One region of the Bradyrhizobium sp. 154 genome, then DNA from elsewhere that is predicted to be linked to it. Evidence: predicted binding sites of a transcription regulator. Region 1 holds the regulator's gene; each other region holds the start of a gene.
The links. The regulator PhoB, encoded in region 1, activates phosphate uptake and scavenging genes when phosphate is short. The targets are predictions, from matches to a motif close to TGTCATNNANCTGTCAT.
Positions count from the first base shown of each region.

Region 1 (3,161 bases):
CTCACAGCCGCTACCCGAGGCGCCTGCCAAGGTCACCGCGCGCAACCTCAATTTCTACTACGGTGAGCACCACGCGCTGAAGAACATCAATCTGGCCCTCGGCACCAACCGCGTCACGGCCTTCATCGGCCCGTCGGGCTGCGGCAAGTCGACCCTGCTGCGCATCTTCAACCGGATGTACGATCTCTATCCGGGCCAGCGCGCCACCGGCCAGCTGTTGCTCGACCAGACCAATATCCTCGATCCCAAGCTGGACCTCAACCTGCTGCGCGCCCGGGTCGGCATGGTGTTCCAGAAACCGACGCCGTTCCCGATGACGATCTACGAGAACATCGCCTTCGGCATCCGCCTCTACGAGAAGATCTCGAAGTCCGAGATGGACGACCGCGTCGAGAAGGCGCTGCGCGGCGGCGCGCTGTGGAACGAGGTCAAGGATAAGCTCAACGCGTCCGGCTTGTCGCTCTCCGGCGGCCAGCAGCAGCGCCTCTGCATCGCCCGCACGGTCGCGGTGCGGCCCGAAGTGATCTTGTTCGATGAGCCCTGCTCGGCGCTCGACCCGATCTCGACCGCCAAGGTCGAGGAGCTGATCCAGGAATTGTCCGAGAACTACACGATCGCGATCGTCACCCACAACATGCAGCAGGCGGCGCGCGTCTCTGATAAAACCGCCTTCATGTATCTCGGCGAGCTGATCGAGTTCGACGACACCAGCAAGATCTTCACGTCGCCGAGCGACCGGCGTACGCAGGATTACATCACCGGCCGGTTCGGCTGAGGAGACGGGACATGGGTACTGAACATACCGCAAAGGCCTTCGATACCGACCTCCAGGAGCTCACTCGCCTCGTCGCCGAGATGGGCGGCATCGCCGAGCGCATGATCGTCGATTCCGTCGACGCGCTGATCCGCCGCGACGTCGCGCTCGGCCAGCGCGTCGTCACCACCGATGCCGAGCTCGACGCGCTTCAGAAGCGCATCGAGGAGCGCGCCGTGCTCACCATCGCCCGCCGCCAGCCGATGGCGGTGGATTTACGCGAGATCGTCGGCGCCATGCGCGTTGCCACCGATCTCGAGCGCATCGGCGACCTCGCCAAGAACATGGGCAAGCGCGTTGCGGCGCTGGAGACGGACTTCCATCCGCTGAAACTGTTCCGCGGCCTGGAGCACATGACCGACCTCGTGCAGCAGCAGGTCAAGTCGGTGCTGGATGCCTATGCCGCGCACGATTTGCCGGCGGCGATGGCGGTGTGGAAGGGCGACGAGGAAGTGGACGCCATCTGCACCTCTCTGTTCCGCGAGCTCCTCACCTATATGATGGAGGATCCGCGCAACATCTCGTTCTGCATCCATCTGATGTTTTGCGCCAAGAACATCGAGCGCATCGGTGATCACGCCACCAACATCGCCGAGACCGTGTTCTACATGATCGAGGGGCAGGCGATCACCGACAAGCGGCCGAAGGGCGACATGACGACCTTCGCCACGACGGTACCGAATACCTAGGGAGCGACGACAACATGGGCGCACGCATTATGGTGGTTGAGGACGAGGAAGCTCTCACCGAGCTTCTCCGTTACAACCTCGAAGGCGACGGCTATGACGTGGAGACGGTAATGCGCGGCGACGACGCCGACACCCGCCTCAAGGAACACATCCCCGATCTGATCGTGCTCGACTGGATGCTGCCGGGACTGTCCGGCATCGAGTTGTGTCGGCGGCTGCGCACCCGTCCCGAGACCAAGCAGCTCCCGATCATCATGCTGACCGCGCGCGGCGAGGAAAGCGAGCGGGTGCGGGGTCTTGCGACCGGCGCCGATGACTACATCGTCAAGCCGTTCTCGGTGCCGGAGCTGCTCGCGCGCGTGAAGGGCCTTCTGCGGCGCGCAAGCCCCGAGCGGCTCGCCACCGTGCTCGCCTATGGCGACATCGAGCTCGATCGCGACAAGCGCCGCGTCGCGCGCTCGGGCCGGCCGATCGATCTCGGCCCGACCGAATATCGCCTGCTGGAGTTCTTCCTGGAGCATCCCGGCCGCGTGTTCTCGCGCGAGCAGCTGCTCGACAGCGTCTGGGGCCGCGACATCTACATCGACGAGCGCACCGTCGACGTCCATATCGGCCGCCTGCGCAAGCTGCTCAATCTCGGCCGCGAGCAGGACCCGATCCGCACCGTCCGCGGCGCGGGTTATGCGCTGGATGATCGGTTTGCAAAGGCGGAGCAGACGTAGGCCCAACTGCGTCACCAAGCTCGGTCGTCGTCCCGGACAAGCGTAGCTCCCGGCAACGCGCAGCGTTGTCCGGAGCGAAGCGCCGATCCGGACGCATAGCCACAGGACGTGGTTGTTGCGCGAAAAGGTAACTCCGAGTCCCCGTAACCACGGCTTGCGGTGGCTATCGGTCCCGGTCCGGCGCTTCGCTTGTCCGGGACGACGTCGGGTTTGTTGCGCCGTCACCGCGTGACGGCTGCCGGTTCGATCTCAGGAAATAATCACCGCGTGCTCGGCTTCGGTGCCGCCCGCCGGCGATCCGCTGCCGGCTGATAGGCGACGCGCGAGTGCTGGGCGCAGTAGGGCAGGCCTGACAGCGCCTTGCCGCCACAGAAGAAGAAGTCCGGGCTGGAGGGATCGCCGACCGGCCAGTGGCACGTCGCCTCGTTCAATTCCAGCAGCGACAGCCGCTGACTCATCGGCACCACGTTGTCGTAGGTGACCGGTTCGGCCTCCACCTCGACCTCGAAGGCCTGCGCCAGCGCGGTGTTGCCGCGCGAGATCGGCCGGGTCACCCGCATCATATGCTGCGCGGGCCGCGCCTTGCGCGGCCGCGGCGCTGCCGATGAAGGGCTCTTGGCGCGGCCCGACAGGCCGAGCCTGTGCACTTTGCCGATCACGGCATTGCGGGTCACATTGCCGAGCTCGGCCGCGATCTGGCTGGCCGAAAGTCCGGCCTCCCAGAGCTTTTTCAGCTGCTCGACGCGATCGTCGGACCAGGTCAAAACCGTCATTGCACCCTTTCCCTCGTTGCGCGCCGCCATCCTGGGGCCTCACAGCGAATGCTTAAGCCTTGAAAAACCCGTGCCGTCAGAATCCCTTAAGGCTCGCCGGGCGCGTGACTGACGCCCGAACGTTTACGCCGGTACATGAGGACTCTTGGGATCAGAACCGCTG
Region 1 covers NZ_JADPKG010000030.1:262,729-265,889, forward strand. The annotation lists gene pstB (phosphate ABC transporter ATP-binding protein PstB) at 1-775, shown strand, start outside; gene phoU (phosphate signaling complex protein PhoU) at 787-1,503, shown strand; gene phoB (phosphate regulon transcriptional regulator PhoB) at 1,518-2,225, shown strand; gene IVA92_RS06810 (GcrA family cell cycle regulator) at 2,486-2,998, opposite strand.

Region 2 (3,161 bases), on a different contig from region 1:
TCGCCGTCTCGCTGCCGGGCCTGGCTCGCGCCGAGGCTGAGGCGTTGGTCGAGAAGGCGCACCAGGTGTGCCCGTACTCCAACGCCACGCGCGGCAATGTCGACGTTCGTCTGACGGTCGTCTGACCGCAATTGCGGATTGGCTGGCCCGAGATCCCCCTCGGGCTGGCCGCTTCCCATTGGTTTGCCATTCTGGGATTGCGCCGCGGCGGCGCATGCGGCCCTACGCGCGAAGCCATTGCTGGGATGCACGAACCTCGCTAGGCCTGTGATCAAGCATCGACACAGGGGAAGCGAAGGCATGAGTTCTGAAGCCGCCACAGGTGCCATGAGCGGATTGCGCGTCATCGATCTCACGCGCGTGCTCGGCGGTCCCTACTGCACCCAGATCCTCGCCGACCACGGCGCCGACGTGATCAAGGTCGAGCCGCCCGCGGGCGACGAGGTGCGCGAATGGGGCCCTCCCTTCCATGAGGAGGATGCGGCCTATTTCGTCGGCATCAACCGCAACAAGCGCTCGATCGGCCTCGACCTCGCCTCCGAAGGCGGCCGCGCCGTGCTGCTGAAGATGCTGGAGACGGCCGACGTCCTGATCGAGAACTTCAAGCCAGGCACGCTGGAGAAATGGGGCATCGGCAACGAGGTGCTGCGCGCAAAATTCCCGCGCCTCGTGCACTGTCGGATCTGCGGCTTCGGCGCCGACGGCCCGCGCGGCGGCAATCCCGGCTATGACGCCATCATCCAGGCCATGACCGGCATGATCGCGGCGACCGGCTCGCCGGAGAGCGGCCCGATGCGGATCGGCGTGCCGCTGGTCGACATCACCACTGGCCTGTACGCGGCGATCGGCATCCTGATGGCGCTGTCGGAGCGCCAGCGCTCCGGCAGGGGCCAGTTCCTGGAGACGACGCTGTACGAGACCGGCCTTGCCATCATGCATCCGCACACCGCCAATTATTTCATGCATGGCAAGCCACCCGCGCTCACTGGCAACGAGCATCCCAACCTCGTGCCTTACGCGATCTTCCCGACGAAAACCGACAACATCTTCATCGGCGTCGGCAACGACGGCACGTTCCGCAAGCTCGCCAAGGAGATCGGCAAGCCCGAGCTCGGCACCGATCCGCGCTTTGCCCGCAACAAGGACCGCATCGCCAATCGCGAGGCGCTGCGCGCCGAACTCGCCGCGGTGTTCAGCCAGCACGAGGCCGAGCCGCTCTGCAACCGCCTGCTCGCGGCGGGCCTGCCCGCTGGCCCGGTGCAGAAGATCGACCAGGCACTCACGAATCCGCACACGATCGCGCGCGGCGATATCATCGAGAAGGATTGGTACAAGGGCGTCGCCTCGCCGATCCGGCTCGACCGCAGCAAGCCGAGCCTGCGCCGCCTGCCGCCGAAATTCAGCCAGCACGCGGCTGAGGTGCTGGGCGAGTTCGGCTACTCCCGGGCGGACATCGACGCGATGGTCGAAAAGGGCGTGGTCTGCGGCCCCGAGCGTAAGCGCTGAGGCCTCGTGAAATAGACTTCAGCGTTGCCGCAACGGCGGTGCGCTCCCTCCCCGCTTGCGGGGGAGGGTTGGGGAGAGGGCGTCTCCAGAACGGGACAATCCCCAAGCGGAGAGAGCAGTCACCCGCGCCTTCGGCGCGACCTCTCCCGCAAGCGGGAGAGGTGTTCGAGATCGCCGCCTGATGGACAACTCACGTCATCCAATGCCGCACTGCGGCGCGAGCACGCGTGTGCAGCGCGAACGCACGGCGCGGTCTCCCGCACGCCTTCGCCTATTTTCCGGCTTCCCTTTTCCAGCGCTTGCCGCTTTCGTTTCGGCCGCTTACACAGTCATGTGAACGTCATGTGGCACTGCTAGCGCAAGCGCTTCTTTATTGACGGGCAAGGGAGGTTTTCTTGATGGCTCTTCGACATTTTGGTGCGGCTGCGGCTGTCGCAGTCACGGTCGGCATGATGGCCTCGCCGGCCCTGGCCGTGACCGACATCCAGTGGTGGCACGCGATGACCGGCGCCAACAACGACGTCATCGTCAAGCTCGCCACCGACTTCAACGCGTCGCAGAGCGACTACAAGGTAATCCCGACCTACAAGGGCAACTACCCCGACACGATGAACGCCGGCATCGCGGCCTTCCGCGCCGGCAATGCGCCGCACATCATGCAGGTGTTCGAGGTCGGCACCGCCACCATGATGGCGGCGACCGGCGCGGTGAAGCCGGTCTACAAGCTGATGGCCGAGACCGGCGAGAAGTTCGATCCGAAGGCCTACCTGCCCGCGATCACCGGCTATTACTCGACCTCGAAGGGCGAGATGCTGTCCTTCCCGTTCAACTCGTCGTCGACGGTGATGTGGGTCAACCTCGACGAGCTGAAGAAGGCGAACGTCGCAATCCCGAAGACCTGGCCTGAAGTGTTCGATGTCGCCAAGAAGCTGCACGACAACGGCCACCCCACCTGCGGCTTCTCCAATTCCTGGGTCACCTGGGTCAATCTCGAACAGCTCTCCGCCTGGCACAACGTGCCGCTGTCGACCAAGGCCAACGGCCTCGACGGCTTCGACACCGTGCTCGAATTCAACGGCCCGCTTCAGGTCAAGCACCTCGAGAAGCTGGTCGAGCTCCAGAAGGACAAGACCTACGATTATGCCGGCCGCACCAACACCGGCGAAGGCCGCTTCACGTCAGGTGAATGCCCGCTCTATCTGACCTCCTCGGCGTTCTTCGGCAACGTCAAGGCGCAAGCCAAGTTCGCCTTCACCGCCGTGCCGATGCCCTATTATCCCGACGTCAAGGGCGCACCGCAGAACTCGATCATCGGCGGCGCCTCGCTCTGGGTGATGGGCGGCAAGTCGGCCGACGAGTACAAGGGCGTCGCGAAATTCCTGGGCTTCCTGTCCGACACCGACCGCCAAGTCTACATCCACAAGGCCTCCGGCTATCTGCCGATCACCAAGGCGGCCTATGAGAAGGCCAAGGCGGAAGGCTTCTACAAGGACCAGCCCTATCTCGAGACCCCGCTGCTCGAGCTGACCAATAAGGAGCCGACCGAGAATTCCCGCGGCCTGCGCCTTGGCAACATGGTGCAGCTCCGTGACGTCTGGTCGGAAGAGATCGAGCAGGCGCTCGCCGGCAAGAAGACCGCCAAGCAGGCGCTCGAT
Region 2 covers NZ_JADPKG010000053.1:79,991-83,151, forward strand. The annotation lists gene IVA92_RS14170 (organic hydroperoxide resistance protein) at 1-125, shown strand, start outside; gene IVA92_RS14175 (CaiB/BaiF CoA-transferase family protein) at 301-1,506, shown strand; gene ugpB (sn-glycerol-3-phosphate ABC transporter substrate-binding protein UgpB) at 1,905-3,161, shown strand, end outside.
Region 2: the regulator PhoB is predicted to act here: its motif matches at 1,834-1,850, upstream of ugpB (sn-glycerol-3-phosphate ABC transporter substrate-binding protein UgpB).

Region 3 (3,161 bases), on a different contig from region 1:
GTGAGCCCCCTGAAGTGGCTGTTCATGCTGGCGCCGCTCGCGATGGTGTTCGTGATCTCGGCGGGCATCAACCGTCTGGCACCCTCGACTGCCCAGATCCTGTTCTGGGTTTTCTCGGCGCTGATGGGCATCTCGCTGTCGTCGATCTTCCTGGTGTTCACGCACACCTCGATCGTGCGGGTGTTCTTCATCACCGCAGCCACCTTCGGTGCGCTGAGCCTCTACGGCTACACCACCAAGCGTGACCTGACTGGCATGGGCTCGTTCCTGTTCATGGGCCTGATCGGCATCGTCATCGCGAGCCTGGTCAACCTGTTCCTGGCGAGCTCGATGCTGCAGTTCATCGTGTCGGTGGTCGGCGTGCTGGTGTTTGCGGGCCTCACCGCCTGGGATACCCAGCGGCTGAAGAACGACTACATCTACGGCTACGCCTCGGCCGGCGGTGACATCGCAGAGCGTGCGGCCATCACCGGCGCGCTATCGCTGTACCTGAACTTCATCAACCTGTTCACGCTGCTGTTGCAGCTCCTCGGCCAGCGCGATTAAGCGATAGGCTGAGAGAACGACATCAGCCCCGGCCGAAAGGCCGGGGTTTTTGTTTGGGGCAGATGTCGTCACATACCCGGTGTCGTCGCCCGCCACCGGGTCTCGCCTTTGGCGGGCCCGATGACGGGCTCCGGCGGGCGATCCAGTATCCAGAGACGTTCGTGATAAGCCGAGGAGCCGCGGCGTACTGGATGCCCCGCCCCCGTGCGCAATTGCGCACTAGGCGGGGCATGACAGCGGAGAAGATCGAGGCTGCTGCGCCTGCAATGACGGCTGGGAAGCAGCCCTGCCCTCTTCCAGCGGCCGCGGGAAGGCTCTAATCTTGCCGCCATGTCCGCACCCGAAATCAGGCCCGCGCTCGAGGCCGATCTTCCCGCCATCACCGCCATTTACCAGCAGGCCGTCCGCGAGGGCACCGCGACGTTCGAGTTGGAGCCGCCCGATGTTGCCGAGATGACGCGCCGCTATCGCGCACTGATCGACGGCGGCTATCCCTATTTCGTGGCGATCCTTGATCGTCGCGTCGCCGGCTATGCCTATGCCGGTGCCTACCGGCCGCGGCCGGCCTACCGCTTCACGGTGGAGAATTCGATCTATCTCGATCCCTCGTTCCACCGCCGCGGTGTCGGCTCTCTGCTGCTGGAGCGGCTGATCACCGAATGCGAGGCGCGCGGCTTTCGGCAGATGATCGCGGTGATCGGCGATTCCGCCAATGCCGGCTCGATCGGCGTTCACGCCAAGAGCGGCTTCAAGATGATCGGCACGCATCCCAATGTCGGGCTGAAATTCGGCCGCTGGCTCGATACGGTGATGATGCAGCGCGCCCTCGGCGAGGGTGCAAGCACGGTGCCGGGGAAGTAGGCGCGTTGCGCCCACCCGACGCCGCCTACACCACCGCCAGCTTGCGATCGATCACCAGCAGCACGCGCTCGAGCTCGTGACCGCGGCGCAGGATCAGGCCGGTCGCCGAGATCACGCTGTACATGCCCTGCTTGCGCGCGAGCCGCGGGTCCTTCTCGATGCGATAGATCGGCACTTCCGAGGCGCGGCGATAGACCGAGAACACGGCGCGGTCCTTCAGGAAGTCGATGGCGTAGTCGCGCCACTCGCCGTCGGCGACCATGCGGCCATAGAGATTGAGAATCCGGTGCAGTTCGAGGCGGTTGAACGTCACCCGGTTCGGCAGCGGCGTCGCAGCGGCGGGGCGCGTCGCCGCGCGCTGCTCGCTCGGAGCGGCATCCTCCGACATCAGACTCATGGGAAGCGCCTCCTGATCGCGCGACATGACCCCGCATCCCCGAAGACCGTCCCGGGAACTGCGCTCATGACAATTGCATGATCGCGCCAACCGTACCGCGCCGCAAGGGGCTCCCTTGCTCAACCAATGGAATCGGTTGCGGATCCGAACACACGCAGCGGTGGAACTCTGTCGCGGCAAACCGTCACGGCATCGTTAGCAGGAATCATAGTATCGCCGCTTTTCCGCCTAGCGACTGCCGCCCTGCATTGCGAAAAGACTTACGTGCGTTGACCCGGTCCTTCGGTTCCGGATTCCTCAGCCCCCAGCCCCCCGGGGTCGACAGGATCGGGTCTGTACGCACGGCAAGGAGGGCCAACGCAAGTTGGTCCTTTTTTGTTTGGATCGGGATGTTCCTGGTCCTGCGAACTTGTCTCTGATTCGCACTCTATGATCCGCACAAAAGCTGTCTCTCCTCATCCTGAAGGCCGCGCTCTTGCGCGGCGTCTCGAAGGATGGAGGCCCATTGCATCAGCGGGGGGCCTTTCATGGTTCGAGACGCGCGCAAGGGCGCGCTCCTCACCATGAGGATTGAAAGCAGAGTACGACGCCAAGAAATCAGTGCAGCGACGTGTACGCCGCGCCCAGCATCGGGCCCGGCTTCTCTCGGCTGCCATCCTGGACATAGACCACCGCGCCGTCGACGCCATCGCGCGTGAGATTCTCGATCGGCACCGTCCAGCTTTCCGGACGGCCGGTCCAGTCGCCGACCTTCAGCAGGTTGCGTACGACGTTGTGATAGGTGACCTGCTGTCCGCGATTTTCGCCGCGGGTGATCGTGATGGGCACCGACTTGGCGATCGAGCAGATCCAGACCTCGCCATGCGAGACCGTGGGCTCGTTGCTCCCGGCCACCGAGACGTTGATCTGCTTGCCCGCAAGCGACATCGTCACCGGCACGCTCATCACTCCCGTGCCCTTGTCGGTCTTACCGATTGCATTCTCGATGCCGGTCCGATCGCTGCCGATGACATGGGTCGAGCCATTGACGACGACCTGCGGCGTGTAGACCTCACGGTCGCCGCGCACGCGCGAGTAGGCACGCTGCCGTGCAGAGAAGCGTGAATCCGCCAGCGTGTCCTTCCAGCCGAGATAGTCCCAATAGTCGATCGGCATGCTCAACGCGATGACCGAGGGATCTTTGGACAGATCGCCGATGATCTTGTCGGCGGGCGGACAGGACGAGCAACCCTGCGAGGTAAACAATTCGACAACGGCGCGGGGATCAGCCTCGGCGGGGCGGATGACGGCGACGATCGCACAGATGCCGAGAGCACCCGACCAGAGGGCACTGGACCAACGTGAAACCGGATGAGAA
Region 3 covers NZ_JADPKG010000076.1:44,902-48,062, forward strand. The annotation lists gene IVA92_RS18405 (Bax inhibitor-1/YccA family protein) at 1-546, shown strand, start outside; gene IVA92_RS18410 (GNAT family N-acetyltransferase) at 877-1,407, shown strand; gene IVA92_RS18415 (DUF2794 domain-containing protein) at 1,433-1,804, opposite strand; gene IVA92_RS18420 (DUF1223 domain-containing protein) at 2,402-3,161, opposite strand, start outside.
Region 3: the regulator PhoB is predicted to act here: its motif matches at 1,871-1,887, upstream of IVA92_RS18415 (DUF2794 domain-containing protein).